4 regions of the Candidatus Thiodictyon syntrophicum genome follow, and region 3 is predicted to be linked to each of the others. Evidence: predicted binding sites of a transcription regulator. Region 3 holds the regulator's gene; each other region holds the start of a gene.
What was found. The regulator sigma-54, encoded in region 3, starts transcription at its own class of promoters, with help from an activator protein. The targets are predictions, from matches to a motif close to TGGCANGNTNCNTGCTT.
Positions count from the first base shown of each region.

Region 1 (7,708 bases), 2.1 Mb from region 3:
GCTTCAGCAGTGCCTGCTGCACGCCCTCGCCCGAGACGTCGCGGGTGCCGTGGCTGTTCTCCCCCACCCGCGCCAGTTTGTCGATCTCGTCGATGTAGACGATGCCCCACTCGGCCACGTCCTTGTTGCCGCCGGCCGCGTCCAGGAGGCGCACGATGATGCCCTCCACGTCGTCCCCCACATAACCCGCCTGGGTCAGGGTGGTGGCGTCGGCGATGACGAAGGGCACCCCGACGATGCGCGCGAGGGTGGCGGCGAGCAGCGTCTTGCCGGTCCCGGAGGGGCCGAGCAACAGGATATTGGACTTGTCGATCTCCACCCGGTCACGGTCGTCGAGGGCGCGGCGCGGGTGTCTGGCCTCCACGGCCAGGCGCTTGAAATGGTTGTGCACGGCCACCGCCAGGCATTCTTTGGCGGACTCCTGGCCGATGACATAGAGGTCGAGTTGGTCCTTGATCTCTTTGGGCTTGGGCGGGGGCTTGAGCGGGCCGTTGAGCGACCGGCACCGCCCCCAACTGGTGACCACCTGGTGGGCCAACGCGACGCAGGCCTCGCAGATGTGGCCGTCGATCCCGGCAATCAGCGGGGTTTCGACCCCCTGAGAGGCCCCGCAAAAGGAACAGGTCTGGAGTTTGTCGTTCATGCCGCCTGCTCTCCTAGTGGACTGTCATCGAACCTGATCCCATCGATTGGGGGCTTAGCCACCGACCCGGCCGCCCCCTGCCGCAGGCCGCCGATCCAGGCCTTCTGGCAATGGCGCCGCGCGCGCTCCTCCAACAGTGCCCGGATCTGGGGTCTGGCCTGAGTGAAGGGAATGGAGCGCCCGGGCTGGATGCGCTCGCATAGCAGCAGGTGAAAGCCCAGTTCGGACTCCACCGGGCCGCCGAGGTCGCCCGCTCCCAGGGCGAACAGGGCCGCGTCGAGCGCCGGGTACAACTGGCCGGGCACCACCTCGCCCAACCGCCCGCCCTCCAGGGCCGTGGGGCACTGCGAGTGGCGGCGTGCCAGGGCCTCGAAGCGCTGGGTCCGGCCGCCGGCGGGGCCCCGCACCTGCTCCGCCAGGCGCTCGATGCGCGCCTGCACGAGGTCGCGCCGGCTTTCGGCATCCTCGTCGTTCACGGTGATCAGCAGGTGACGGGCGGTGCGCCGCTCCGCGACGGTGAAACGCTCCTGATGAAAGTCATAGAACAGCCGTTCCTCCAACTCGTCCACCCCCGCGTGGCGGCTGCCGACGCGCTGCATCACCGCGTCGAAGGTCAGCTCGCGCCGCAGCGCCAGGTGCAGGCCCTCCAGGTCCAGGCCGTTGCGTTCCAGGTCCGATCGGAACTCCTGGGTATCGCTGTAGCGCCCGCGCACCGCGGCCACGGCCGCCGCGACCTGGTCGAGCGGAATCACCAGGCCGCGCGCCTCCGCGGACCCAAGCACCAGGTCCTCCAGTTCGAAGGTACGCCGCGCCTGACGGGTAACCTCCGCCAACTGGGCTTCATCGAGGTCCGCAACACCCGCCTGGAAACGCTCCCCGGCGGCACGCAGGAGGTGATAGCGGAACTCGCCCCGGTCGGTCGCGCCGGCGGTTGGCGGCAAAGCAGTCTGGAATGCGCTCATGGGCATTGATCCTGGAAACAGGTAGCGTGAGTCATTTCCGGATTACTCGTATCCGGCACGGAGCGCAACGCGTAGCCTGAATGGAGCGCAGCGCAATCCAGGTCCCGGCGGCAACTCGCTGATTCGCCGCGTATCTGCGAGGTCGTCCCCGGATTGCGCTGCGCTCCATCCGGGCTACGGCGACATCGCGGCGAATACTCGCCGAGGCTTGAAGGGCTGTCACGAGTACCGCCTCACACCTCGTCATCGATCGCCTCGCCATCCAGCGCCGACTCCGGCACCTGAAGCGCGTTCGGTCCATTGAACCAGACCTGGTATGCAACCCCGCCCGGGGCGTCGCGCACCACCTTCAGGACCTCGCCCTCGGTGCCCCGCTGCACCACCACCCGCCCTTGAATGCCCAGCGGGATGCGCGCCCTCACCCGGTCGCGAAACTCGAAGCGGCTCGGTATCCAGGGGTCGCCGGCGAGTTGCAGTTCCTCCTCCCGGCAGCCGACTACGCGGTCCTGCTCCAGGAAATGGACCGAGTAGATAATCTGGTCCTGGAGAAAGGTCCCGAGGTCGCGCACGAAGCCGACACTGCCGCGCCGCAAGAGCAGCGCCCCGGTGGGATACCCGGGAAAGGTCCCATCGTTGCGCACATTGCGCAGGACCCGCACCTGGGTCCCATATTCAAAGGCCGGCAGCATGGGGGATCTGCCCGAGCAGGTCGCTCAAAGGGATATTGGCGGTCTTGGGTTCGTGCAGGTGAAAGACCCGGAAGACCTTCTCCGTGCGCGCATCCGAGACCACGAAGTCGTGATAGGCCGCCGCCAGCCGGTCCGCGTGCAGCGTCCAGCGCGCCGCCGGCCCATCCGGCAGTTCGTCCACCTCCCCCAGGTAGTCATGGAAGCGCTGCAGGATATGCAGCCGGTTCACCTGCACCACCTTGGGATCGTAGTCGATGCGGAAATAGTCCAGAAAGTCCTCCGCGCTGGACAGTTCCTCCAGGTCGGAATCGAAGTCGTCGATGGTCATGATGGCCTCCGGGGAAGTGGCTAGTGGCTAGTGGCTAATGGCTAGTGGCTGGTTGGATTGACTAGCGACCAATGAAACTCAGGTTCCCGCCGGCCCGCGCCACCGCGGCCTCGGTCACGGCGCCTTGCGCCAGGGCGCGCAGCTCTTTGATGCCGAGTCGGTCGCTGGTGTCGATCTCGGCGATCTTGTCGAAGCGCTCCAGGGCCGCCACCGGCTCGCCCAGACGCAGCAACAGGTAGCCCGCACCCTTGAGCGCCAGGAGCAGGAAGCGGGTCAGGCTCATCGAAACCAGCACCGAGGCGCCCAGGTCCGACTCGGACAGGTCCTGCCAGCGCGCCGGCAGGTCCAGGCGGGCGGCGGCAAGCCTGATCGCCCGCTCCGCCGTCGCCAGGGCCTCACGATAGCAGCGCCGGTAATAGAAATAGCGATACAGGGCCACCACCACCGTCAGGTGCTCGGGCTCCAGGAAATAGGCGCGCAGCAGGCTGTGCTCCGCGACGGGGTCCCCATAGTGCTCGGCGGCGTAGGCCAGGAGCCGCCCCACCTCCGGGGTCACCGGCTCGTCGAAGTACATGGGTTCGCCGTTGAAGTCCAACAGGTCCATCGTCACACCCCCAGGGTCGGATAGTGCTGGTCCGGCGGCTCGCAGACCTGCTTTGCGTCACACACCTTGCACTCGTCTTCCGGGGAGCAACCGCCCGGCCCGCAGCCGTGAACGCCCAGGTGTTCCTCCAGGTGCCGGATACGGTCCAGCAGACAGGTGATGGCCCCGGCGACCGGGTCCGGCATCAGGTGGTGGTCCAGGTCGATGCCTAAGGGATTGGGATGACGCGAGGGGCGCGTGCGCACCACCTTGGCGGGAATGCCGACCACGGTACTGTCGTCCGGCACATGGCCGATAACGACCGAGTTGGCCCCCACCTTGACCCGGCGGCCCAACACCACCGGCCCCAGGATCTTGGCCCCGGCCCCCACCACACAGCCGTCCCCCAGGGTCGGGTGACGCTTACCACGCCGCCAGGAGGTCCCGCCCAGGGTGACCCCGTGGTAGAGGGTCACATCGTCGCCGACCTCCGCGGTCTCCCCGATCACCACCCCGGCCCCGTGGTCGATGAAGAAGCGCCGGCCGATGCAGGCCCCCGGATGGATGTCGATGGAGGTCCAGATGCGGGCCAGATAGCTGATGAAGCGCGGCAGCCAGCGCAGGCCCCGTCGCCACAACGGATGGGCCAGGCGATGCAGTAGCAGGGCATGGACTCCCGGGTAGGTCGTATAGACCTCGAAGCGGTTGCGCGCCGCCGGGTCTCGGGCGAAGACGCTGTCCACGTCCTCGCCGATCATGGACCAGACGCCGGGCGGCGGCGGTGCTGCCAGTACGACGTCGCTCATCGCGATACCCTCGAAAGAGGATTTGGCCGCAAATGAACGCAAACGAACGCAAATGAAGAACTCGCTATCGCGCCTTTCCGCAGCTTGCTGCCGCTGCACACTGGCGACGCGACCAGGTTGCCGAGGCCGTCAGGGATTAATTTGCGTCTATTTGCGTTCATTTGCGGCAAAAAATCTTCTCCCGCTTGCATAACCGGTACGGGCGTCACTGCAGCACCGCGCCTGGATGACCGATCTCGACCAGGAAGCCGCGCAGGTCCGCGGTGTTCGGCGAGCGCTTGTTGCGGGTGACGAAGTGCCGCACCAGGGGCAGCACGCGCTCGGCCTGCTCCGGCGCCAGATCGAGTTGCAGGGTCTCGCCGTAGACCTGGCGGACGGAACTGCGCCCCGAGTGTTTGCCGAGCACCAGGGCGTGCATACGCCCCACCTCGGCCGGGTCGATACCCTGGTAATTGCGCGGGTCCTTGAGCAGCCCATCGACATGGATACCGGCCTCGTGCGTGAAGGCACCCTGCCCGACCAGGCTCTTGTGCCAGGCGACCGGCTTGCCGGAGGCGCGGGCCACCAGGCGGGAGAGCACGTCGAAACGCGACATGTCCACCCCGGTATCCAGGCCCTGGGTATGCTTGAGGCCCATCACGACCTCCTCCAGGGCGGCATTGCCGGCCCGCTCGCCGAGCCCGTGGACCGTAGTATTGACGTGGGTTGCCCCGGCGCGCGTCGCCGCCAGGGTGTTGGCCGTGGCCAGACCCAGGTCGTCGTGGGCGTGCATCTCAAGCCCCAGGTCGACGCGCTCGCGCAGCGCCCGGATGCGCTCGAAGACCCCGAAGGGCTCCAGCATCCCCATGGTATCGGCGAAGCGGAACCGGGTCGCCCCCGCCGCCTGGGCGGTCTCGGCCGCCAGCCACAGAAACCCGGGGTCGGCCCGGGAGGCGTCCTCGCCGCCGACACAGACCTCAAACCCCAGGTCGCGGGCGGCCCGCACCTCGTAGGCGATCTGGCGCAGTACCCAGTCGCGGTCACGCCCGAGCTTGCCTTGAATCTGCTGATCCGAGACCGGGATCGACAGGTCGACCAGGTCCACCCCCAGCCCCCGGCACTGCTCCAGGTCCTTGGGCAGCATCCGCGCCCATACCATGAGGCGGACCGGCAGATCCAATGTCGCCAGGGCACGGATGGAGTCGCGCTCCTCCTCGCCCATGGCCGGAATGCCGACTTCGAGTTCCGGGACCCCGATAGCCGCGAGCCCGCGGGCAATCGCAAGCTTCTCCGCCAGTGAGAAGGCCACGCCGGCGGATTGCTCGCCGTCGCGTAGGGTCGTGTCGTTGATGGTGACGAGCGGTCGATGGGCTGACATGGGTTCGCTTCCGGTTCCGTTTGGAAAGCTCTAAGCAAACCGCGTGCCATAGATTTCGATTTTTTTGGATCAGTTGCTTAGTGCACGCAGCAGCGGTCCCTGACGGATTTGCGACAAGCCCGACAGGGGGCGCCTGTCGCAGAGCCTACCGCCGAAACCGGCAGCGTAACGCCCCGGCTGGAGACGGTATGGCCCGCCTAAGCGGATGCCGACTGCCCAATCCGGGTCCTGGTCAACTGATCCAGCACCTGACAGGTGCCGTCCGGTGCGCCCGCGTCGGCGAAGGTCCAACTGCGCTCGCACAGGATCTCGTTCCAGGGGATCAGGGGGGAGGTCCAGGTCGGTATCACGGTCTGATAAACCGACCGGCACAGGCGGTCGAACTGCGCATACCCGTCGGCAAAGTAGTTGGCGACCAGCCCCCCAAGCCGGTCTTCGTACAGGCTGCCGAGCGCGAAACGAGGGTCCAGCATTGGGCTTTCAGGGAACACGGTGCCATCCTCCCGGATCACGAGCTTCTTGATTTCCTTGGCCACTCCACGGTGACAGCGGGCCCCATTGCAGACGTAAGCGGCACAAGGATGCTCGGTCAGGAATCGCTTGGTGCGAAACGTGAGAGAAAAAGAAAGCCCCCGTGTACCGTAGAGTTGACCCAAGTCGCACAGTTGCAGGAAGAGGTCGCACAAGTGCTCCTCCGACAGTCTTTTCTGTTCAATAGTCGCGCCGCATCCGAAATGCAGCAAAGGCTGTGTCGTTAATGGTGACAGGGGGACGAGGGGCTGACGTGGGTTCGCTTCCGATTCCGTTTGGAAAGCCCTGAGCAAACAGCGTGCCACGGCCTTCGACTTTTCTGATCAGTTGCTTAGCGCACGCAGCACCGGTCCTTGACGGATTTGCGACACGGCCTCCGTGGGGTGCCTGTCGCAGAGCCGACCCTAGCTCCCGTTGATGGTGCTTTTCGTGCCGCTCGTGCGACCCGCCGTGCAACCAGCCGTGCAACCACCTGTGCAACCACCGGTGCAACTCTGCGTGCAACTGGTCGTGCAACCACTCGTGCAACCACCGGTACAACTCTGCGTGCAACTGGTCGTGCAACCACTCGTGCAACCACCGGTACAACTCTGCGTGCAACTGGTCGTGCAACTGCTTGTGCAGCTGCTCGTGCAGCTGCTCGTGCAACCACTCTTACAGTTCGTACAGCTCGTGCAGTCTGTACAGTTCGTGCAACTGCTCGTGCAACCACTCGTACAACCGCTTGTACAACTCGTACAGCTTGTGCAACTCGTGCATGGCGGGGCATTGTTCTGCACGCAATCCGTGCAGCCCGTGCAGTTCCATGCCAACTCCCCGGCGCCGCCTCGCCCGACTTGATCAAGCGTAACGGCGGCCCTGGTGCGATGACTATCCACCATGGCCTGGGCCGCACCTGCACCGAATAAGGACACCGCCGCGATCGTCCCCCACACCACCATCGGCCGCGTTTCCCGCCCCGCCGTCGCTACGCCTGCCGATGGCGATCCAGCGGTCAGGTTCGCGTCACGGGCGTCATCAACCTCGTTCTTCATCGCTGCCCCCTGAAATCGCCTCGGGCCTGTTGAGAAATGTCCCCCTGCGCCTGATCCCACAACAATTCAGTCAACACCGTCTTGCTGGTCGCGCACACCACGTCCTGCGTGTAGCGGCGGATGGCAGGCGTGGCGTGCGGATTGTCGGCGATGATGAACTTGCCCACCGGGCAGCCGCCGCCGCACAACTGACGATAGTCGCAGTCCACGCATTCCGGCCGGGTCGGGTTGGCGGCGATGGCCTGCATCTGCGCCGTGACCGCCGGGCGTGGAAAATCGTTGCGGGCCAGTTCGCCGAGCGCAAAGCGCTCGATGCCGACCAGATAGATACAGGAAAAGATGCGGCCATCGGCCGTGATCACCGGCGTGTTGCCGTAGGGTGCGCCGCAGCCCAGGCCCGGCTGGTGATTCGGCCGTAACCGCGTCAGGTATTCATTGAACGGAAACAGCGAGGTAACCGGCCAGATCCGCTCACGATAGACCTCGCGCAGGCCTTGGGCATAGAGCGCCGGGTCCGGGCACAGGTCCAGCGGCATGATCCATTCGTCCGAGTCCACCGCGTTCAAGGGCACAAATGCGCTGCCCGAGCCCCCCAGGGCACGGTGCGTCTGTGCCACCTCCGGGAGCCGGTCGTGGTTGTGGCTGGTCACGGTCGCACGCAACGATATCTCCAGCCCCGCATCCCGCAAACGGCCGATGTGTTCCGCGCTCTTGCGGAAACTGCTGCCGTGCCGGGCGCTGGCCTTCAGGGGCCGAATCCGGTCGTGAAGCTCCG
Region 1 is NZ_CP020370.1:2,572,162-2,579,869, reverse strand. Features, by position in the region: gene clpX (ATP-dependent Clp protease ATP-binding subunit ClpX) at 1-643, opposite strand, end outside; gene nifM (nitrogen fixation protein NifM) at 640-1,605, opposite strand; gene THSYN_RS10820 (nitrogen fixation protein NifZ) at 1,839-2,294, opposite strand; gene nifW (nitrogenase-stabilizing/protective protein NifW) at 2,278-2,622, opposite strand; gene THSYN_RS10810 (hypothetical protein) at 2,684-3,226, opposite strand; gene cysE (serine O-acetyltransferase) at 3,229-4,011, opposite strand; gene nifV (homocitrate synthase) at 4,217-5,368, opposite strand; gene THSYN_RS10795 (hypothetical protein) at 5,566-6,054, opposite strand; gene THSYN_RS33710 (hypothetical protein) at 6,398-6,739, shown strand; gene THSYN_RS10785 (radical SAM/SPASM domain-containing protein) at 6,930-7,708, opposite strand, start outside.
Region 1: the regulator sigma-54 is predicted to act here: its motif matches at 5,401-5,417, upstream of nifV (homocitrate synthase).

Region 2 (7,708 bases), 460 kb from region 3:
GGACATCGCTGCGCACCCGGCGGCAGGCCCTGGTGACCTGGGAGACGGCCTCGTCGATATCGAAGGGCTTGGGGAGGTATTCGAAAGCCCCGCCGTGAAAGGCCGAGACGGCGCTGTCGAGATCCGAATGGGCGGTCATGATGATGACCGGCAGGCCCTGATAACGGGCGGTAATCTGGCGCAGCAGATCCAGCCCATCGATCCCGGGCATCCGTATATCCGACAGGATGGCGTCCGGCCGCTCCCGTTCCAGGGCCTCCATGATGCCGACCCCGTTGGAGAAGCAGGTGACATGCATCTCGGCCTTGCGCAGTGCCCGCTCCAGGACCCAGCGGATCGATCGGTCGTCGTCGATCACCCACACCCTGGGCTCTTTAGTCATGTTCGGACTCCAACGGCAAATAGACGAAAAACCGCGTTTCGCCGGGGCGGCTCTCGCATTCGATCAGCCCCCCATGCTGGTTGATGAGCTCCTGGGCGATGGCGAGTCCCAGCCCGGTGCCGCCGGGGTTCCCGGAGACCATCGGAAAGAAGATCTGGTCCTTGAGCTCATCCGGTATCCCGGGCCCGTCATCGCTGACCTCCGCGAGCAATACCAGGCGGTGGCGCCGGTTGCCGATGGTGAATTGGCGTAGCACGCGGGTGCGAAAACCGAGGGTGCCGACCCTGCCGGCCGCGGCGGCGGCATTACGCGCAATGTTCAGCAAGGCCTGAATCAGGCGATCCTGGTCGGCGGTAAACTCGGGGATGCTTGGGTCATAGTCGCGCTGTACCGCGGGGCCCGACGGGTTCTCCGCCAGGATCAGTCCGCGTACATGCTCGAGCACGGTATGGATGTTCACCTTGACGCGGATCGGCATCCGGTTCGGCCCAATCATGCGGTTCATCAGGGCCTGCAGGCGATCGGCCTCTTCAATGATGATGCGGGTGTATTCGCGCAGCCCCGGGTCGGGGAGTTCCCGCTCCAGGAGCTGCGCGGCCCCGCGCAGACCACCCAGCGGATTCTTGATCTCGTGGGCGAGACCCTTGATGAGGGCCTGCGTAGCCTGATGCTGAGACAGCAGGTGCTCTTCGCGGCTGATGCGCAGTTGTCGGTCCACCTGGTGTATCTCGACCAGCAACTCGGCCTCTGCATCGAAATGGTGCAGGGGTAACACGGTACAGTTCACCGTGATGGTGCGCCCGTCCAGGAGGGTGACATTGAGTTCACGCTCGGTGAAGGGCTGCCGCGAGCGCAAGGCCTCTTTGAGGCGGTGCTCGACCTTGGTGTCCGGGCAGGGCAGCACATGGACGGCATGCAGACCGACCACATGGCGAGCACTGAACTGAAAGAGCATCTCGGCCGCCGGGTTCAAGTACCGCAGACACAGGTCGGCACCGAAGAGCATCACCGCGGTGTTTAAATGATCCAGAACCGTTTGTTCAAGCGGCGATGTGGCCACGTTGCTGATATTCCTGTCGGGTGTCTGAGGCGGCGCACACTCATCCCGATGGATGGCGTTAGAAGGTCGTGGCTATCGCTGCGTAGGGGACGCCGCGGGGACTTGCGCCGCGGACCCGGTCGCACCGATACCTCGGTCGTCCGGTCTCCCCCGCTTCAAATAAGCAATAATCGCGCCACAGTCCTGCCTCGGCCGCGAAGGCGCGGTCGGCAGTTGATCCTAAGAAGAGTATTTGGCCGCAAATGCTTGGTCACATTTCCGGCTACGCGGCATCGTAGGGTGTACAAGGGCAGCGCATTCCACCAGCAACAGCTAAGGCAGCACGCCCGGCGGAATAGGCTTGCGTAGATGGAAGATCACGATCGGGGTGCCGGCAATGACCGCACCCTGGGGGTCGCGGATCTGGGCATAGGCCCGGTGGCTGCCGAAGCTGATCCCCTGAAGGTTCAGTTGCGTCCCCGCCGACTTCTCCACCGGGATGGCGACGTCGTCCAGGACCAACTCGATCTTGTGTCCATCCATTAAGGGCGGGTCAAGCAGCAGGCTGACGGCCACTGTGTCCTCAGGCTGCCGCAACGTCTTGTTGGTTTCGGGGGACAGGATCTCGAACGCTGAATAGGGTCCTGGTTTTGGCGCAGCCGCGGTAGGGGAAACCGTTGGGTCGCCGGCGACCGGCTTGGGCAACTTGAGCCCGATGGCCTGGGCGTCGGGCTCGCGACGGTCGGAGAAATGGGTACGACCATCGGCGTCGACCCATTTGAAGACCTGCGCGGACGCGCCGATCGACATGAAGAAGATAACGACTGGCAGTATCCTGATCATCGACACAGGATAGTCGAGTCGGGCCTCTGACTCAACGTGGAGGCGGCACCCCGTTTCGGGGCACCGCCAACGCGCCGGGTCGAGGCCCCGGGGTTCTAGAGGCTGTAGTACAGGTCGAACTCGACCGGATGGGTGGTCATGCGCAGCCGCGTGACCTCGTGCATCTTCAGCGCGATGTAGGCGTCGATCAGATCATCGGTGAAGACCCCACCCGCGGTCAGGAACTCCCGGTCCTTGTCGAGCTCGGCGAGCGCCATGTCAAGGGCATGGCACACGGTCGGGATGGCCTTTTCCTCCTCGGGCGGCAGATCGTAGAGGTCCTTGTCCATCGGATCGCCGGGGTGGATCTTGTTCTGAATCCCGTCGAGCCCGGCCATCATCATGGCCGCAAAGGAAAGGTAGGGGTTACCGGTGCAATCCGGGAAACGGACCTCGATCCGGCGGGCCTTGGGGCTGGACACGTGCGGGATACGGATCGAGGCCGAGCGGTTGCGGGCCGAGTAGGCGAGCATGACCGGGGCCTCGAAGCCGGGAACCAGCCGCTTGTAGGAGTTGGTGGAGGCGTTAGTGAAGGCATTCAGAGCCCGGGCGTGCTTGATGATGCCGCCGATGTAGTAGAGCGCCATCTCGGACAGGCCGCCGTACTTGTCGCCGGAAAACAGGTTCACCCCATCCTTGCTGAGCGACTGGTGGACGTGCATCCCGGTGCCGTTGTCGCCGACCATCGGCTTGGGCATGAAGGTCACGGTCTTGCCCCAACCGTGGGCGACATTCCAGCACACGTACTTCTGAATCTGGTTCCAGTCCGCCCGCTTGACCAGGGACGTGAACTGGGTGCCGATCTCACACTGGCCCGCGGTCGCCACCTCATGGTGGTGAACCTCGACCGGCACGCCCATCTCTTCGAGCGCCAGGCACATGGCGGCGCGCAGGTCGTTCAGGGAATCGACCGGCGGCACCGGGAAATAGCCGCCCTTGACCCCGGGCCGATGCCCCATGTTGCCGTCCTCGAAGACGCGCTCGGAGTTCCACTCGGCCTCGTCGGAATCGACCTTGTAGAAACACCCACCCATGTTCGCGCCCCAGCGGACGTCGTCGAACACGAAAAATTCGAGCTCGGGGCCGAAAAAGGCGGTGTCGGCGATCCCGGTCGACTTCAGGTAGGCCTCGGCGCGCTTGGCGACGGAGCGCGGATCGCGCTCGTAGCCCTGCATGGTGTTCGGCTCGAGGATGTCGCAGCGGATGATCAGGGTATTTTCGTCGGCAAAGGGGTCCATCACGGCGGTCGATGCCTCGGGCATCAACACCATGTCCGACTCTTGGATGCCTTTCCAACCCGCGATCGAGGACCCATCGAACATCTTGCCGTCCTTGAACATGTCCTCGTCGACGAGCGACGCCGGCATGGACACATGCTGCTCCTTGCCCCTGGTATCCGTAAAGCGAAGGTCAACGAACTTGACCTCATGTTCTTTGATCATCTTCAGGACGTCGGCCATTGAATACTCCAAATGCTGGCTGGATAAATTGGTGCGACTCACCGGGGAGGCGGCGAGGGGGTGGTTCTAACTTGCCGCCGCCCGCGCTCGTGGGCAAGCGAGCCTAACAGGTCGACGCAAGTGCTGCACGCCTGACCCGCTGGATGACCCGGCGCCCGCGCTGCCGACCCTGAGGGCACGACCCTGGGGCTGGTCGAACGCAGCGTGCGCGGCGATCCGTCGCAAGGGTTAAGCACGATTCGCGCCAGCGGCAGCGTCTGCCGCGGACGCGCCCGGCGACGGGACTCACCCCCGGCTACAGGGTTCGGGCGCCAGGGGATGGGCCACCCGGCACTTGTGTGACCCAGCTCCGGCGCCTTGGGGGAGTGAGGAGTCTAAGTCCAGCGCCCATTGCGACAGCCCACCCAGCCGTCCCCGATCATCGGCGACTGTTCGGCTGGCTCACGCCCCCCTTGGGAAGCGCACTAGAACGGACCGCCCCCTGGTCAGGCTGCACTGCAATAGTGCACCGACACCGGTGCGCCCTCGCCATGACACCGGGTGTGTGAGGGAGATGGGCGGGTCGAGCGCAGGGGTCCCGTAATTCATGCCCGAACGTCGGGAATAGGCGCAGCCGCAGCGCTGCGAAGTAGTTCCAACCCGACCCGCATAACAGATATACTCTCACCCTTATACTTCGCGAACGCGGTAGGGGGTACAGCTTGAATCTCGAGCCGGTTGATGTTTCCAGCTTCCAGGGTCTCATTTTTGCGTTGCAGCGCTATTGGACGGCGCTCGGATGCGTGATGGTACAGCCCCATGATATGGAGGTGGGCGCCGGCACCTTTCATCCCGCCACCTTCTTGCGGTCCATCGGACCTGAGCCCTGGCGTACCGCTTACGTCCAACCCTCGCGCCGCCCCACCGACGGTCGTTACGGGGACAATCCAAACCGCTTACAGCATTATTACCAGTTTCAAGTCCTGCTGAAGCCGGCACCGCTCGACATTCAGGACCTTTATCTGGATTCTCTGCGGTATGTTGGGATCGATCCGCTCGTACATGACATACGGTTCGTCGAGGACAACTGGGAGTCGCCGACCCTTGGCGCCTGGGGTCTCGGCTGGGAGGTGTGGCTCAATGGCATGGAAGTGACGCAGTTTACCTACTTTCAACAAGTCGGTGGACTCGATTGTCGACCGGTCAGCGGTGAGATCACCTATGGCCTCGAGCGCATTGCGATGTACCTGCAGTCGGTCGAGAGCGTTTATGACCTGGTGTGGAGCCACTCCCAGTTCGGCCTCGTCACTTACGGGGACGTCTTCCATCAAAACGAGGTGGAGCAGTCGGCCTACAACTTCGAGAAGGCCGAGGTACCGGCGCTGCTGGCGGCGTTCGACGCCAGCGAACGGATCAGTCACCAACTCGTAGCGGATGGTCTGCCCCTGCCGGCGTATGAACAGGTGCTCAAGGCCTCCCACACCTTCAATTTGCTTGATGCGCGCGGGGCCATCTCTGTGACCGAACGACAGCGGTTTATCCTGCGTGTTCGCGCGCTCGCAAGAAACGTCGCGCGCGCCTATTATGAGCGCCGGGAATCCCTCGGGTTTCCGATGCTTAAGCCATGACTCTTGATACGGGCGCGCGCATGACCCAGGATCTTCTGATAGAAATCGGCACGGAGGAATTGCCTCCGGTCTCGCTCCAGGGCTTGGCAAAGGCCTTCGCCGACGGGATTGACGCCCAACTCACCGAGAATGGGATCGGTCACGGGCCGGGCACTCCTTATTGCACCCCGCGGCGGCTTGCCGTACTGGTCGCGCAGGTCGAGACCCAGCAGGCGCATCGTACGATCACCCGGCGGGGTCCCGCCGTCGCGGCCGCCTTCGGCCCGGAGGGTCACCCAACCAAGGCCCTGGAAGGTTTCGCCCGCTCCTGTGGGGTCGCGGTATCGGATCTGGCGCGCGAACGGTCAGACAAGGGGGAGTGGGTCGTCTGTCGGACGCTCGAGTCCGGACAGACCACTGCGCGGCTGCTGCCGGGAGTACTTGAGCAAGCCCTCGCTGGATTACCCGTGGCAAGACGCATGCGCTGGGGCACCGGCGATGCGGAGTTCGTCCGCCCGGTACACTGGGTCTGTATCCTCTTAGGCGATGAAGCCGTGCCGGCGCAGGTCCTTGGGGTTCGCGCAGGGACCGAGACCTTCGGCCACCGTTTCCACGCCCCAGGCCCGCTGACGGTAACGCACGCCTCGCTTTACCCACGGTTGTTGCGGGAACGGGGCTTTGTCGAGCCGTGCTTTGAACAGCGGCGCGCACTCATCGTCGACCAAGTCCAACAACTTACGGCCACCCATCGCGTCACGGCGGACCTGCCGCCGGAACTGCTCGATGAGGTGACGGGGCTTGTCGAGTGGCCCACCGCGATCTTCGGGTCATTTGATGAAAGCTTCCTGTCGGTGCCCCCCGAGGTCCTCATCGAAACCATGGAGAAAAATCAGAAGTACTTCCCGGTGCGTGACCATAACGGGTGCTTGCAGGCACGGTTCATTGCCGTTTCCAACATCGAAAGCAAGTGCCCGGAACAAGTGATACGAGGCAATGAGCGGGTGATCCGGCCCCGGTTCGCGGATGCCCAATTTTTTTGGCGGCAAGGTCTGAACCAGCCGCTTGCGGCCTATTTCGACCGTTTGGAGTCGATTGTCTTTCAGGATAAGCTCGGCTCGGTCGCTGACCGGTGTCGGCGCGTCGCAAGACTGGCCGGTTCGATTGCTGCGACGATTGGCGAGGACCCGGAGTTGGTGGGGCGCGCGGCAATGCTGGCCAAGTGCGACTTGGCGACCACCATGGTAGCGGAGTTCCCGAGCCTCCAAGGGATCATGGGCCGCTACTACGCCCAACATGCCGACGAGCCGCCGGCAGTCTGTGCCGCGATTGAAGAGCAGTACCTTCCGCGCCACGCTGGCGACGCGCTGCCGGCCAGAGGCTGTGGTCTGGTGCTTGCCCTGGCGGACCGGCTGGACCTGTTGGTCGGCTCTTTTGGTATCGGGCACCGGCCAACCGGAGCCAAGGACCCTTATGGTTTGCGACGTGCCTCCATTGCGGTAGTACGCATGCTCGTGGAAACACCCTTGGACCTCGACCTTAACTCGCTCCTGTCGGCGTCTCAGGGGGGGTTTGAATCCGGCGTCCTCAGCCCCGGCACCACCGACGAGGTATTGGCCTATGTCATGGCCCGCTTGGAAGGCTACTACCAGGAGCGAGGGGTCTTACCGGACAGCGTGGCGTCGGTCATTGGCGCAGGGGGGGCCACACTCAGCCAACTGGACGGGCGGATTCGGGCGGTGCAGTCGTTTCGCAACCGGCCGGAAGCCTTGGCCTTGGCAGGGGCCAACAAACGAATCAGTAACATCCTCGCGAAGGCCCGGGCGTCATTTGATCGCGCGGCGCGGCCGAATCCGGACCTGTTTACCGATGACGCGGAGCATCGACTGTGGCACAGGATACAAGGGCTGGAACTGGCGACAGCACCGCTCATGCGCGAGTGCGATTTCGCGGGGGTCTTGGAGCAACTCGCACAGTTGAGGGACGACGTCGGCCAGTTCTTCGATCAGGTGATGGTGATGTGCGAGGATCGGTCGGTGCAAGATAACCGACTGCTGCTGCTGACGTTGCTACGGGCGTTGTTCTTGCAGGTGGCTGACATCTCCATGCTGCAAATCGCCCATACGCAGTTCATCGAGCAATGATCGCCTGCCATGTCGTGTGAACGGTTCGTATTGCTCGACCGTGATGGAGTCATCAACGAAGACGCAGATGACTACATCCGTTGCGCGGCGCAATGGGTGCCTATACCGGGTAGTATGGACGCCATTGCGGCATTGACGCATGCCGGATTCCGGATTGCGATCGTGTCCAACCAATCAGGGCTCGCGCGAGGTCTGTTCGATCTTGGCGCCTTGAACGC
Region 2 is NZ_CP020370.1:7,467-15,174, reverse strand. Features, by position in the region: gene ntrC (nitrogen regulation protein NR(I)) at 1-382, opposite strand, end outside; gene glnL (nitrogen regulation protein NR(II)) at 375-1,388, opposite strand; gene THSYN_RS00050 (DUF4124 domain-containing protein) at 1,755-2,264, opposite strand; gene glnA (glutamate--ammonia ligase) at 2,360-3,763, opposite strand; gene glyQ (glycine--tRNA ligase subunit alpha) at 4,465-5,370, shown strand; gene glyS (glycine--tRNA ligase subunit beta) at 5,367-7,490, shown strand; gene gmhB (D-glycero-beta-D-manno-heptose 1,7-bisphosphate 7-phosphatase) at 7,521-7,708, shown strand, end outside.
Region 2: the regulator sigma-54 is predicted to act here: its motif matches at 3,994-4,010, upstream of glnA (glutamate--ammonia ligase).

Region 3 (7,708 bases):
CACCCTGGAGCCGATCAACCGCGGCTACCTTCAGGGCGCCTGAACGCAACCCGATGCACAGCGAGGTGACAAAGCGTGTGGACGACGCGACAGGGGCGCCTGGCGATGGTCTTCGCCATCCTCGCAGGCGGGGCCTGGTGGCTGCTGCGCAGTCTGAGCGAGGAACCGGCCGCGCGCGTACGCGAGCGTGCCCCTGACCACATGGTCTGGGACCTCGACGCCATCGAGACCAACACCGACGGACGCCCGCAGCGGCATCTGGTGGCCGACCAACTGCGCCAGTATGTTGCCGAGGACCTGGCCGAACTCGACCAGCCGCGCCTGACCCTGCTCGACCGCGAGGGCGGACCGCCCTGGAAGGTGGAATCCAAACAGGGTTTCCTGCTGTCCAAGGGCGAGGAGATCGACCTGCGCGACGAGGTCCGGATCGAGCGGGCCGGTGCCGGTCCGAACCGCTCGTTACGACTCGCAACCTCGCAGTTGCGGCTCTGGCCCAAGCGTGAATACGCCCAGGGCGATCAGCCGGTGAGACTCGCGAGCGACAACGACTGGCTGACCGCCGCCGGCGTGCGCCTGTGGTACGCCCACCCGTCCCGGGCTGAGTTTCCCGGGCGCGCCCACATCTTTGTCGCTCCCACCCCAACCGAGAAGGGGAATGCTGGTTCAGCCGCCCCATGAACGCCAGACCGATGATCGCCACCACCGCGCCCCGGGCCTTGCCCGTCCTGGCCGCCGCGCTCTTGACCCTGGGTCTGGGCCTGACGACCCGCAGCGCCGTCGCGCTGCAGAGCGACGCGGCGCAGCCCATGCTGATCGAGGCCGACCGCGTCGAGGTCGACGAGGGCAAGAGCACCAGCCTTTATCTGGGCCAGGTCCAGGTCGACCAGGGGACCATGCGCCTGCTGGCCGACCAGGTCACGGTCCACCACCGCAGCGACCGCCAGATCAAGTACATCATCGCCCGGGGCGAACCGGCCAGTTACAAACAGCAACTGGACGGCGAGCAGGGCGAGATGCAGGCCTTTGCCAAGCGCATGGACTACGACGCGGACCGCGACGAGCTGATCCTGACCGGCGAGGCGCTGGTGATCCAGGGCACGGACCGCATCGCCAGCGAGCGGATCGTCTATGATCGGGCCCATGCACGGGTGCAGGCGGGAGGCGACAGCCGGGTGAAGATCCAAATGACGCCGCAGGCCAAGAAGGACGGCAAGCCGCCGGCGCCCGGCACCGCCGCGGCACCCCCGGCGCCCCCGGTACCCACCCCCAAGGCACCCCCGCCCGGCAAGCAGGGCGGCGCGTGAGCACCCTCTGCGCCACCCACCTGAAGAAGCGCTACCGCAACCGCCAGGTCCTGCGGGACGTGAGTGTCGAGGTGAACGCGGGCGAGGTGGTCGGCCTGCTCGGCCCCAACGGTGCCGGCAAGACCACCTGTTTCTATCTGATCGTCGGGCTGATCCCGAGTGACCACGGACGCATCGAGTTGAACGGCCGCGACCTCACGCAACTGCCGATGCACGCCCGCGCCCGGGCGGGACTGAGCTACCTGGCGCAGGAGCCCTCGGTCTTCCGTAAACTCTGCGCACGCGACAACATCCTGGCGATCCTTCAGACCCGCCGCGACCTGAACCGCAACCAGCAGCGCGAGCGTTGCGAACAACTGCTCCAGGAACTGGGGATCAGCCATGTCGCCGCCTCACTCGCACTCAGCCTGTCCGGCGGCGAACGCCGCCGCCTGGAGATCGCCCGCGCACTCGCCGTGGACCCGGTGGTGATGCTCCTCGATGAACCCTTCGCCGGGGTCGACCCGATCGCGGTCGGCGACATCAAGGCCATCGTCGCGCACCTGCGCGAGCGCAACATCGGCGTCCTGATCACCGACCACAACGTCCGCGAGACCCTCGACATCTGCGATCGCGGCTACATCATCAGTGACGGCAGCATGATCGCCGCCGGCACTCCCACGCAACTGCTCGCCGACCAGCAGGTGCGCGAGGTCTACCTCGGCACCGATTTCTCCATGTGAGCGCCCCAGACCATTCCGCCATGGCGCCCGAATAGGCTAGAATCAAAACAGGCACTCAACTTGCTAGACTCGATCGGTCCACCCCACACGCAGCCCCCGCGATGAAGCAGTCCATCCAGCTTCGACTTGGTCAGCATCTGTCGATGACGCCCCAGTTGCAGCAGGCGATCAAGCTCCTTCAGCTATCCAACCTGGAGCTCCAACAGGAGATCCAAGAGGTCCTGGACAGCAATTTCATGCTCGAGGAGGGCGATGAGGCCGACCGCTTCCAGGCCGCCGACGCCGCCGACGCCCGCCTGGTTCAGGACGCCACGCCGGAGCCGACGGCCACCGTCCAGGAACAGACGATCGAACGCGAGGTTCAGGGCGAGTCCAGCGAGATGCCGGACGAGCTCCCGGTGGACACCCACTGGGACGATGTCTACGAAAACTATCTCCCGAGCGGCAGCCAGGGCAGCGACGACAACGACTTCGACCCCTTCTCCCAGCAGAGCCGCCCGGAGACCCTGCATGACCACCTGATCTGGCAGCTCAATCTGGCCCGGCTCAGTGCGCGCGACGAGGTGATCGCGCTCGCGGTGATCGACGCCATCGACGGCAACGGCTACCTGCGCACGGACTGCGAGGAACTGCTGAGCACCCTGGGCGACCCGACGATCGCCCCCGAGGAGGTCACCACCATCATCCACCGGGTCCAGTCATTCGACCCGGCGGGGGTCGGCGCCCGCGATCTGCGCGAGTGTCTGTTGCTGCAACTGCGCCAGTTACCCCAGGGCGCGCCGACGGCCCCCGGCCAGACCACGCCGCAGGCGCTGGCCATCGCGATCTGCGCGGACGGGTTCGACTTTCTGCCCCGCAACGACGTGGCGGCCCTGGCACGCCTGCTGGGCGCCCCGGAAGCGGCGATCCACGCCGCCCTGGAGGTGATCCGGCACCTGAATCCCCGCCCCGGCACCTTGATCGCGGAGACCGCGTCGGAGTACGTTGTACCCGACATCTTCGTGCGGCGTGTGGAAGGTGTGTGGCAGGTCGAGCTGAATCCGGAAACTACGCCTAAACTAAGAGTGAACGCCGACTATGCGCGGCTCATCCGGCGCAGCGACCAGAGTGCGGACAGCATTGCCTTGAAAAGTCACCTGCAAGAGGCCCGCTGGTTCATCAAGAGCCTGGTCAGCCGCAACGACACGGTCCTGCGCGTCGCCGCCAAGATCGTGGAATTGCAGCAGGAATTTCTCGAACGCGGTGAGGAGGCCATGAAGCCGCTGATCCTGCGCGACGTCTCCGAGGCGCTGGACCTGCACGAGTCCACCATCTCGCGGGTCACCACCCAGAAATACATGCACACCCCGCGCGGGACCTTCGAGTTCAAGTTTTTTTTCTCGTCCCACGTGAACACGGCGGCCGGGGGCGAGTGTTCATCCACGGCCATCCGCGCCCTGATCCGCAAGATGATCACCAATGAATCGGCCCGCAAGCCCTTGAGCGATAGTCGGATCGCCGACGAGTTGGCCGATCAGGGCATCAATGTTGCGCGACGCACCGTCGCGAAATACCGCGAGGCGATGGGCATCCCACCCTCGAACGAACGCAAACGCCTGGCTTGACAGGCGGTTTGAAACCAGAGGAGAAGACCAGACCATGCATATCAACCTGACGGGTCACCATATCGACGTGACCGAGGCCCTCAAGGGGTACGTCGATAACAAGTTCGAGCGCCTGGCTCGCCATTTCGACCACGTCATCAACGCCCACGTCATCCTGACGGTGGAGAAATTGGCCCAGCGCGCCGAGGCCACCCTGCATGTGAACGGCGGTAAGCTGTTCGCCGACTCGGTCCATGAGGACATGTATGCCGCCATCGACACCCTGATCGACAAGCTGGACCGCCAGATCCTGCGCCACAAGGAGAAGAAGGCCAGCCACCGCCCGGTGGCCGTCACCGGCACCAAGCCCGGCGAGACCGAGTAAGGGCGAACCCCGATAAACCACAGGGTCGCACCCGGGCCGGCACGCACGGACACCTCGGACACCCGTTCGAGGTGTCTTTCGTTGCGACCCGGGGCCATCCGAACCAGTGTGACGGGCGCGTGCGTCCCGCACGACCAAGAGGAGTCAGCCGACATGACCCGCACCCACTTGCGCGACCCGCGCCGCGGTACCTGCCGCGCCGTCCGGCATTGCGTCCGCGGCCAGGAGCGGTAGCCGATGTTACCGCCCGACTTCATCAACGAACACCGCATTGGCCGCGGTCTTGAGATCGCGAGCAAAAAGCGTCTGCTCGAGACCCTGGCCCGCCTCCTGGCCACGGACCATCCGCAGTTGAAACCGGACCTGATCTTCGAGCGTCTCCTGGAGCGCGAGCGGCTCGGCAGTACCGGGCTCGGGCACGGCATCGCCCTGCCCCACGCCCGCGTCAAGGAGGCCACCCAGTCCCTGGGCGCCTTCGTCTCCCTCGCCCGCGGGGTCGATTACGACGCGGCCGACGGGGAGCCTGTCGATCTGGCCTTTGCGCTGCTGGTGCCCGAGACCGCCACCGAGGAGCACCTGCAACTCCTGGCCGAGTTGGCCGGCCGCTTCAACGATCCCGCGGTGCGCCAGCAGTTGCGGCAGGCGGGGTCCGCCGCCGCCGTCCTGCGCGTCTTCGGCGTCGCCTAGCGCACGGCGCCCCATCATGGCCGACAGCCTCCAGTCACTCATCCGGCACACCGGGCCCCGCACCCGGCTGCGCTGGCTCACCCCTGAGCCCGGCACCCGCCGCCCGCTGCGCGGGGACGACCCGACCCTGTCCGGCCAGGCCCTGGTCGGGTCGCTCAACTGCATCCACCCGAACCGGCTGCAGGTTATCGGTCGCGCGGAACTCGTGTACCTGGCCGGTCTCGGCGCCACCGCCTTCGCCGAGACCATCGAAAAGCTCTTCACCGACCGGCCCACCGCGGTGATCTTCTGCGACGGGATCGAGCCCGAACCACTGTTCTGGGACTGGGCCGAACGCACCGGCACCCCCCTGATCGGGTCCCCCGTCTCGGACGAAGAGTTGATCAATCAACTGCGCTACTATCTGACCCACGCCTTGGCGGAACGCAAGACCATCCACGGCGTCTTCATTGAGGTCTTGGGGATGGGCGTGCTGCTGGCCGGGGACCCGGCGGTCGGCAAGAGCGAGTTGGCGCTCGATCTGATCAGCCGCGGACACCGCCTGATCGCCGACGACGCACCCCAGTTCGCCCGCGTCGCACCGGAGAAACTGGAAGGCACCTGCCCGGATGCCCTGCTCGATTTCCTGGAGGTCCGCGGCCTGGCACTGGTTCAGTTTGGTTCTTCCTTATCCTTATGTTTTTGTAGTATTTTTATAACCTGGGCTGTCGAACTCTAAGGACCTCATCCCACGAGAGTCCCTGCTGGAGAATCCCCAGAGCCACCGCAGGAACCTGTTTTGTCGTGAAGTGGCTGCGAATAAAGTTATGGACAATCCACAACATATCCAATGTTCTTTGCAAACCAGAAATGCTCTTCGCGTACGTATTCGTTCGGCGGCGATAAGCAGAATTCTTTCGCCGAAATGAAGCGTTCGATGCTTCCAAATGATTAGCATGAATATCGGCTGGCGTCACATCTTGATCGGTTTCTGGATGCTCCGGATGAGGGGTTTCGTATTTGGGACGCGAGTGCCCCGTTCTATCAGTTCCTTTCCCTTTATTCTTAAGGCGCACCTTCACACCGCGACGAAGCACTTTCGGTGGGCGGCCGCGTTTTCCGGTTCGCAATACTTCGTGGCAAATTTCAAACAGGAGATTGCCATACCGACGTTCCCCGTCGGTGACTAGAGTGACATCGCCAGTACGCAGGATGACATCTCTAAGTATTTGTATGGCATATGAAAATAGGCTGCGATCCTTTTTCCCGCACTGAAGCGCCCAGATAAATCGACTTGCCCTTTCCATCAGTACGATCGTCCAGCCTTCACAATCCTCCGGGGGGACATTCCTATTCACTTTCGTATAAAGCTCATCACCTTCGATCAGTTGCTCAATAAAGGTGTGCGTCAGGGCATATATGACCAGCACATCCTTGCAATCGGCCAGGCGACGCTCCCATAGGAGCAACGTATTCTTCGCAATCGCGAAGGCCCGGCAGGCGGCGTTCAAGCCGATCCCCTCAGTGCGCGTTTTGAGCACTTGAATGATGAAGCTGGTCGGTTTCCTGAGCCCCTCGATAAGGGTGGCTTTGGTCTCGGAAAAGAGCCTATTGCAACTTTGACATCGCCACAGCAAACGCGTACCGTTATGACCGGTTTGATACGTCTTGTGATGCCGACAATTCTGTGAATTGCAATGAGGGCATGTCCATTGTCCGTTCAAGAAGTTCTCACTTATTCAAAAAGTGACGGAAACCCGCGCCGAACTAGATATATTACATATATTTCAATGTCTTGTAAACAGGAATTAAACTGAACCAGTGCCCGGCCTTGGGATTCTCAATATCCGGGCCATGTTCGGCGAGGGGGCCGTGGTCCGACGCAAGACACTGAATTTGATCATCGACTTGAAACCGCTTGATCAGACTCAACTCGACCGCATCGACCGGCTTGCGGGGAGCCTGTCCGCCAGCACCATCCTGGGGGTGGCCGTGCCCCGGATCACCATGCCCGTGGCCCCGGGGCGCAACCTGTCCATCATTGTGGAGGCCGCGGTACGCCACCAGATCCTGCGCATTCGCGGCTATGATGCCGGGGTCGACTTCATCGACCGTCAGGCGCGCGCGCTGAGCAATGACCGCCCCGACCCACCCGAGGTGCGTTCGGGCGGCACACCGGTCGCCACCGCGCCGTCGCCCGGTGGGCCCCGCCCGGGGCCCACCGACGGCGGGGCCTGACCAGGCATCCCACCATACCCACCAACCCGTGGACCTCACCATGAGACTCGTCATCGTCAGCGGCCTCTCCGGCTCCGGCAAGAGTGTCGCCTTGCGCACCCTGGAGGACCTGGGGTTCTACAGCATCGACAACCTGCCGCTGTTCCTGCTCAAGGACCTGGCCCTGGGGCTCAAGGACGCCGTCGACGAGGTCTTCAGCAACACCGCCGTCGGCGTGGACGCGCGCAGCAACCCCGAGGAGCTGAAAAACCTGCCTGACCTGATCCTTGCCGCCCAGGCCCGCGGCGTCGAGTGCCAGGTGGTATTCCTTGATGCCCACACCGATACCCTGATTCGCCGCTTCAGCGAGACGCGCCGCCGCCACCCGCTGACACGCCAGGAGCGACCGCTCGCCGAGGCGATCAAACTGGAGCGGCAGTTGTTGGAGCCGATTCGCCAGGTCGCCGATATCCGCATCGATACCACCCTGACCAACGTCCATGAATTACGCGATCTGGTCCGGGTGCGCCTCGCCGGCGATGCCTCACCCAAGGCCTCGATTCTCCTGCAATCCTTCGGCTTCAAGCACGGTCTGCCCCAGGACACCGACTTCCTGTTCGACGTGCGCTGCCTGCCCAACCCCCATTGGCAATCGGAGCTCAAGCCCTTGACCGGGCTCGCGCGCCCGGTCGTGGAGTTCCTCGAGTCAAGCCCGGACGTGATCGCCATGCGCAACGACATCGCCGCCTATTTCGACCGCTGGATCCCGCTGTTCGAGACCGATGGCCGCTTTTACCTGACCATCGCCATCGGCTGCACCGGCGGCCAACA
Region 3 is NZ_CP020370.1:468,432-476,139, reverse strand. Features, by position in the region: gene kdsC (3-deoxy-manno-octulosonate-8-phosphatase KdsC) at 1-43, shown strand, start outside; gene lptC (LPS export ABC transporter periplasmic protein LptC) at 76-678, shown strand; gene lptA (lipopolysaccharide transport periplasmic protein LptA) at 675-1,304, shown strand; gene lptB (LPS export ABC transporter ATP-binding protein) at 1,301-2,026, shown strand; gene THSYN_RS02060 (RNA polymerase factor sigma-54) at 2,128-3,630, shown strand; gene hpf (ribosome hibernation-promoting factor, HPF/YfiA family) at 3,665-3,994, shown strand; gene THSYN_RS02050 (PTS sugar transporter subunit IIA) at 4,232-4,681, shown strand; gene THSYN_RS02045 (hypothetical protein) at 4,698-5,399, shown strand; gene THSYN_RS02040 (IS1 family transposase) at 5,374-6,384, opposite strand; partial or broken gene THSYN_RS02035 (HPr(Ser) kinase/phosphatase) at 6,482-6,898, shown strand; gene rapZ (RNase adapter RapZ) at 6,939-7,708, shown strand, end outside.

Region 4 (7,708 bases), 1.6 Mb from region 3:
GCGGTGTTATTGGCCCGGGTGCGCAGCCACCTGCTGCTCGGGCGGCTGACCGGCGGCCTGCGCGCGGAGGTGGCCGCCCGGACCGCCGAGCTGACCGCGTTGAACGGACGGCTCAAGCGCCTCAGTGCCGCCGCATCACTCGTCGAGCAGCGCGAACGGCGCCAACTCGCGCAGGGGCTGCACGACGGGGTGATCCAGACCCTGGCCCTGGCGCGGGCGCGGATCGGCGCCGCCACCGAGCCCCGGGTGTCGCTCGCCGAGATCGATGCCACCCTGGAATCCGCCATCGCCGATCTGCGCAGCCTGATCTTTGACCTGAGTCCGCCGGAGTTGCACCTCCTGGGCCTGGATGCCGCGCTGGCCAGTCTGGTGGAGCGCACCCGCCGACGCTTCCCGGTCGATCTCGCGCTGCGCGTCGGGGGCGCGCTGGACCCCCTGCCCGAGGAGGCGGCCGCGCTCGCCTTCCTGGGCGCGCGGGAGCTGGTCGCCAACCTGATCCGTCACGCCGCCGCGCGCTCCGGACTGATCCTGGCCGAGCGCGACCGCGACCGCCTGCGGGTTTCGGTGATCGACGACGGGCGGGGCATGGACGAGTCGCGCATCGGCCGCGGCTTCGGACTGTTCAGCCTGCGTCAGCGTCTGGAGTCCTTCGGCGGCAGCCTGAGGGTCGCGCCCCGCGCGCCCGGGGCCTGTGTCGTCCTGACCCTTCCGCTTGCAGGTCAGGCGAGCGCGACCGACCAGGTGAGAGACGGATCCTGAAGATCCTGATTGCCGACGACCATACCGTTGCGCGCGAGGGGTTGGCCATGCTCCTGTCCGGCCAGCCGGACCTGCAGGTGGTGGGCGCTACGGCGGATGGGTGCGCGGCGATTGCGCTCGCCATCGAACAACGCCCGGACCTGGCGATCCTGGATCTCGGGATGCCGGGCTGCAACGGCATCGAGGCGGCCCAAGCGATCCGCACTCAGTGCCCGGCGACCCGGGTATTGGCGCTCACCATGCACGCCGACGGGTGCTTCGTGCGGCGCATGGTGGACGCGGGGGCCGGCGGCTATGTGCTCAAGACCGCCGGTGCGCAGGCGCTGATCGCGGCAGTCCGTGCGGTCGGCGGGGGCGGGCGCTGGTTCAGCCCGGGGCTCGGGATCGAGGGTCCGCGCTGTCGGCCCCAAGAGAGCCTCTCCAAGCGCGAGCGCGAGGTCCTGACCCGCCTGGCCGAGGGCCAGCCCATGGCCGAGATCGCCGCCGCCCTGGGGGTCTCGGTCAAGACGGTGGAGACTTACCGCCGACGCCTGATGGCGAAGCTCAGTATCGGGCACGTCCCCGGACTGGTGGTCTACGCGTTGCGTCACGGATATCTGCGGCTCGACGCACTCGCCGGGGTCGATTGACCTGCCGCGCGTCCTGTCTTGGGCGCGGCGATGGCTGCCGACACTGGCCCCGCTCCCGCTCCTGCTCGTCCTGGCGATGGCCCCCGCCGCCGCGCTGGAGATCGATCCGGCCGCACGGGGTCTATTGCTGATCGATCCCGCAGGGGACTTCTGTCCAGCGGACGGGCTCGCCCCGCGCTGCTGCTCCCGGCACTGGCCCTGATGACGATCGACCGGCTGCTGCGCAACGGCTACGCCTGGTGTATCCCGTGCTGTTGGCCGCTTACGCTCTGTGGGCACTGCTTGGGATGCCCCCATCCATCGATGCTCCATTTCCTGACAAGGCCGATTTTACACTCGCCCCTCACCGGGACGGGCGCCAGGGTCAGAAGGTATTGGATATAAAGACAATGTAAGACATGGCGCGGTTTTCGCTTTGCAATGCCGGGGGCGCGCCGCGACCGCTGCCCGCACTACCAACCCCTATCGGAGACCGACCCATGAAGCACCACAAAATCGATCAACGCACGGCCGTCGGCGGGCTGGCGGGGGTGACCCTGCTGGTCGGCGGCGTCGCCGGCGCCGTTGCCGGGACTATCACCCCGCCCTCGCAGTTCTTTGCGATCTACAGCGGCAACGAGCACGAGTCCTACACGCCCGAAACCGGGTCCTGGGACATCGCATCATACGACTCGCTTACCGGCCAGCTGCCACAGTACGACGGTCCCGGCACCCTGACCGGGGTTTCCATCGAGATCACTCGATTTGCGGGCAGCGCAACCAGTTTTGCGCTGCTCAACTATGCGGACATCCTCTCGGGCAGCTTTACGGCGACGACCTCGGGGGCCAGCCAGACGATCGGCATCACGGCCTTCGGCGAGTCGGTGACCGAGCTCATCTCCCACCCGGATCTGACCTGCACCCTCGATGTCGCTCATCAGGATGACTGCTACTTATCGGATCCGGTGGATTTCGGTCCGCTCATCCTCGATATGACAGCGGCATCCTTCGCCAACTTCTACGGCACCGGAACCTTCGATGTCACGGGGAGCGTGGCGGGAACAGGCACCTTCGCCACCCTGGCGAATGGGACCGTGAACCACCTCTACGCGTACGGGTCGCAGGGCGTCAGTTGGGAGGGTTATGCGAGCGTCACGTACACCTTCGCCGACGTCCCCGAGCCGGCCGCCGTCGTCCTGATCGCGACCGGGCTCGCGGGGCTCGCGACCGGCCGTCGGCGTCGTCAAGGCGCGGGGCAAACCGGCTGAGGCGGCGAGCATGTCCCCACGGCGACCCGACAGCGAGGCAGCACGAGTCCCATGACCAACCCCGGCACGACCGCCACCGGCACCCCCGCCGCCGGCCAGGCGCAATTCGCCATGGCCTTCGGCACCCCCATCGCCTCCCGGCTATGGCCGCAGGCCGCGGGGCTGAATGCGGCGCTCGCCGCCCTGGTGCGGGACCTGGCGGCCGCCGCCCCCGGCGGCGGCGCGTGTTGGCAGGGGGGGGCGGACCTCTTCGCGCGCGACGCCGCGTGCCTGCGCACCCTGGCGGACCAGGCCCGGCAGATGGCCACGGGGCTGACCCGTACCCTGCTGGCCGACCCGGCGCAGGCTGAGGTCGGCTTCCGGCTGACGGGCTGGGCCAACCTGATCCGCCCGGGAGGCTACCTGGGGGTCCATCACCACGGCGGCGCCACCTGGTCCGGGGTCTATTTCGTGACCGCCGCGACCACCGGCCCCGGGCCGCTCGAGCAGGGCCGCCTGGAACTCCTGGACCCCCGCCCCGGGGTGCGCCTGAGCGGCCTGCCGGGCACGGTGCTGGACGGGCGCTGTCTGATCGAGCCCATCCCCGGGCTCATGGTCCTGTTCCCGGGCTGGCTCACGCACCTGGTCCACCCCTTCCAGGGCGCGGGGGAGCGGATCTCCATCGCCTTCAATCTTGCGGCCGTCCCGTCCTCGTCCGCGGGACCGGCGTCCGCCGGCGCGCCCGATTTCGGCACCTGATGCAGGCCGCGGCCCCGCCGAGCGGTGACCCGGTTGACCCGGTGGTCTTGGGCCCCCCGCCCGACGGCGCGGTCACGGCCGCCGCCGCGGCCCTGACGGCGGCCCTGTACGCGGCCCTCACCCGTTTGGGCGCCGCCCCGGCCCCGCCCGCCGCGGCCTCGATCGAGGACCTGCTCGCCCGGGCGGCGGCCGAGTTCCCGCAGCCGCCGGCCGACCGCCTGGCCGATGAGCCACACCTCGCCGCGGCCCTCGAGCGCTGCCGCCAGGCCCACGGCCGATGGATCGCCTTGCAGGAGCAGACCGCGGCGGCGGCCCTGCTCGCCGCCCCGGCACCGGTACGGGATGGCCCGCCGGACCCCGGGGGCCCGGACGGCTTCGGCGCTCAGGTCTACGGGCGGGTGGCGGACCTGTTCGAGCGGATCGACTTCACCGGCCGCGAGGTCGTGGTGATGGTCGGCTGCGGCCCCCTGCCCGGCACACTGATCCATGTGTTGGCCCGCACCGGGATCGCGGCGGCCCTGGGCCTGGACCGGGACCCGCGGGCGGTGGCCGTGGCCACCGCCCTGGCCCGGCACCTGGGGCTCGCGCGGCTGCATGCCCGGGTGGCCGACGGGCGCACCCATGACTATGCGGGGGCGGACCTGGTCTATGTCGCCAACCTGGTGCGACACAAGACGGAGGTCCTGGCGCGGGTGGCCGCGACGGTGCGCCCCGGCACCCCGGTGGTGTTGCGCGACCCGGCCCCGGGCGGCTGGCTGCTCGCGGAGCCGGGCAGCGCGCACCTGGACCCGCGGCTCGTCGTCACCGGCGAGGGGCCGGCGAGCACCCTGTTCCGCTCCCGACACCTCTTCCTGGTCCGGTGCTGAATCGCGCCATGCCTCACCCGCCCGCCTTTGAATTGCTCCCCGGCACCCTGCCCGAGGTCCGCTGGCCGCCCTTTGCGGCGAGCGCGGCGGCCAATCAGCTCGCGGCGCAGTTTCACCTGGAGCGCAGCCAGTGGTGGGACCCGGAGGCACTCGGGCGCCTGCAGCGCGCGCAGCTCGGGGTGCTCCTGCGCTACAGCGCCCGGACCATCCCGCACTACCGCGCGGTCATCGGCGATTGCCTGCCGGGGCTCGCGGCAGCGGAAGGGCCGTCGGGGATCCCAGACCTGACCTGGGAGCAGTTCCGGCGCCTGCCGATCCTGACCCGCCCGGACCTCCAGGCCCAGGGCGAGGCACTGGTGAGCCGGGCGGTGCCCGCGGGGCACGGTCGACTGCTGCGGGTGCAGTCGAGCGGCTCGACGGGAACCCCGGTCGGCATCGCCAAGACCGAGCTCTGCAACTTCTACTGGAAGGTGTTTGCGCTGCGCTTGCACCTCTGGCACGGGCACGACCTCGGGGCCTGCTTCGCCGCCATCCGCCACACCGAGAGTCCGGCCGCCATGGCGCCCCCCGGCGAGGTCCTGCCCAGTTGGGGACCCGGGACCCGCGACTGTCTGCAGACCGGCCCGGCCTGGCTGCTCTCCACCCGCAACGACATCGCGGTCCAGTACGACTGGCTGCGGTGGGCCAGCCCCGCCTATCTGCTGAGCTACCCGTCGAACCTGGCCCGGCTGGCCGAGTACGGGCTGGACCGGGGACTCCCCCTGCCCGGGTTGCGTCAGGTACTGACACTGGGCGAGGCCCTGCCCGCCGGGCTGCGCGCACTGTGCGCAGACGCCTGGGGGGTCGGGCTCGCCGATGCCTACACGGCCGAGGAGACCGGCTTCATCGCCCTGCAATGCCCGCGGTGCGAGCAGTATCACGTCCAGTCCGAGGCGCTGGTGCTGGAGGTCCTGGACCAGGCCGGGGCGCCCTGCGCGCCCGGCACGGTCGGGCGCGTGGTGGTGACGCCCCTGCACAACTTCGGCACGCCGCTGATCCGCTACGCCCTGGGTGACCATGCCGAGGTGGGCGAGCCCTGCGCCTGCGGGCGGGGGCTGCCGGTGCTGCGGCGCATCCTGGGGCGCACCCGCAATCTGGCGCGCCTGCCGGACGGGCGTGAGTTCCGCCCCAGCGTGGGCTTCTGCGACCTGGCGCGCATCCCCGGCGTGCGTCAGGCGCAACTGGTGCAGTCCGCGCCCGATCGGGTGGAGGTGCGGCTGGTGTGCGGCCGGACCCTGGACGCCGCCGAGGCGGCGCAGGTCGCGGCCTTGATCCGCACCAATTTCGACTGGCCGCTCAAGGTGGAGATCAGCTACCACGCGGAGATCCCGCGCGGACCCGGGGACAAGTTCGAGGATTTTGTTCGCGCGCAAGCGGCGCGGCGCTGAGCGCTCCGCCGGGCTCGCGCCGCGACACCGGGTGGTCGCGGTGCGGGGCGGGAAGCCGATGTATCGATACTCCATTTCCTGACAGGCCAGATTTTACAGTGGCCCGCCGGTGCCTTGTGGCGGTGCGGATCGCTGCCATCCAACTAGCCCGAATGTTTCATAAGGGCGCCGCGAGCCCCAGTACCCGAGTGCGGAACTTGGAGAATAACCCTAGCGACGAGCCCGGCAGCCACCAAAACGGCGCGCAGGAGATCAGCGGGAATCGCAGGCGAAGGCGTTTCGCTGCCGTTCGGTCCATCATTTCCGCCCAAAGTGGACCGACGCGCACAGGTCATCCTGCCCGGGTGAGCATCAGCAATACGAAGACCGAATGGATCGGTGGGGTCAGGAGATGAGCGGTCCCGGCGGCCGGGCCAAGAACAAGAGTTCGGTCACCCGATGCAACAGATCCTTGACCGGGCAGTGGGTCGGCAGCTGGAGGCGGATGCGGTCTTTGTATTGCACCACGCGCACGGCGATCTTGAACAATTTGATGATGACCGTGGCGGGCTGGGCCTGGGCCAGTTCGGTATGGACCAGGACCTCGGTGCGTAGCGCTTGGTGCAACACATAGGCGCCGCAGGAGAAGAACAGGCGCATATGATTGGCCAGAAAGCTGTGGTCGGAGGTGCGGTCGCTGGCCAAGTCGTTTTTCATCTTCTTGATGAAATTCTCATCCTGGCCGCGCGCGCAATAGAGATCGCGATAGAGGTTCTCCGGGGTGGGCAGGCGCAGGGAGGTGACGACGAAGCGGGGATTGTCGTCGAAACCCATGACCTCGGCCTTGAGCACGACCCGGAAGGGTTGCGGCCAGGAGCCGGCCGCATAGTCCAGTTCATGGTAGGTGCGGGTATGCACCGGCTCCGACTGGCCCAGGCGTTCGGCATTCTGACACCGGATGGCATGCGTGCGGCGATTGGCCTCCAGATACGGCTGTGCGAAGCGCGCTAACACCTTGTTATTACTGAGGCCGAAGATGAAGTCGGCGTGCGGGTCGTCAAGCGCCAGCTGCATCAGCTCCGGGTTGGAGAAATGCCCATCGCCGCGCAGCACGATGTGGGTCTGCGGCCAGGCCGCCCGCAAGCGTTTGAGCACGCGCCGGATGATCATGGCGTTTTCGGCCCCCGTCGGGCGCTTGCCGGGACGCAGGGCGGCGGTGATGAAGTTCCCGGAGAGTCCCTCGAAGAGAAACAACGGCAGGTAGCAATGACTGCCGTAGTGGTGGTTGTAGAAACTGAACTCCTGCTGACCGTGCGTGGCGTCCTCAGAGTGATCCATGTCGATCACGATGATGCTCGGCGGCGTGGCATAACTGGCGATGAATTGATCGACGTAGCCCTGGGCCATGCGGTAGATGTCTTTGGTGGTGGCCGCATTCTCCAGGCGTGAGATCGTCGGGGCGCTGGCCAGATCGTTCTCGCGGTCCAGGGGCCGACGCTCCAGTGCGAGCTTGAACATCGGATCACTCCGCAGCGCGTTGGCGTCGTTGCCATCCTCATAGGCGCAGGCGATCTGATACACGCGTTGGGCGATGAGGTCACGCGCTGGATGCGTGATGTAGCTGGGGTGACGCTGGTCGTCAAAGGCGGCGGCCAGGCGCTCGGTCAGCCCGATCTGGCGGTCGACACCGCGCAGGATCAGGGGGCCGAAATCCGACGACAGCGCTCCGCCATCGAAGTCCCCGCGCACGGTCAAGCCGTCGATGGGAGGAAAACGCAACTGGACTGGGGTAGACTCTGCCATGGGGCGACCTCGTTTAGCTTCTTCCGAAGCGTTATTGGCGTAACACCAATTATATCAATTGGTTGAACGAGTGTCGCCCCTCTTTGTGAATAATCCGGGCTAGCTGTTTAAGAGAAATAAAAAGATACAGGCACAGTTTTTGCTAATACGCTGGGGAGCGGAGTCGAACGCCCAGGGCTCCGGGTCATTCCCACGCGTGTCGCGTCCAGCGCACTGCCGATCAGACACGAATATCAGGATCATCAATCCATGGCATCACG
Region 4 is NZ_CP020370.1:5,689,682-5,697,389, reverse strand. Features, by position in the region: gene THSYN_RS24285 (ATP-binding response regulator) at 1-759, shown strand, start outside; gene THSYN_RS24280 (response regulator) at 807-1,388, shown strand; gene THSYN_RS35490 (VPLPA-CTERM sorting domain-containing protein) at 1,868-2,635, shown strand; gene THSYN_RS24270 (putative 2OG-Fe(II) oxygenase) at 2,687-3,373, shown strand; gene THSYN_RS24265 (class I SAM-dependent methyltransferase) at 3,373-4,239, shown strand; gene THSYN_RS24260 (phenylacetate--CoA ligase family protein) at 4,248-5,666, shown strand; gene THSYN_RS24255 (IS1380 family transposase) at 6,051-7,448, opposite strand; gene THSYN_RS24250 (hypothetical protein) at 7,698-7,708, shown strand, end outside.
Region 4: the regulator sigma-54 is predicted to act here: its motif matches at 1,788-1,804, upstream of THSYN_RS35490 (VPLPA-CTERM sorting domain-containing protein).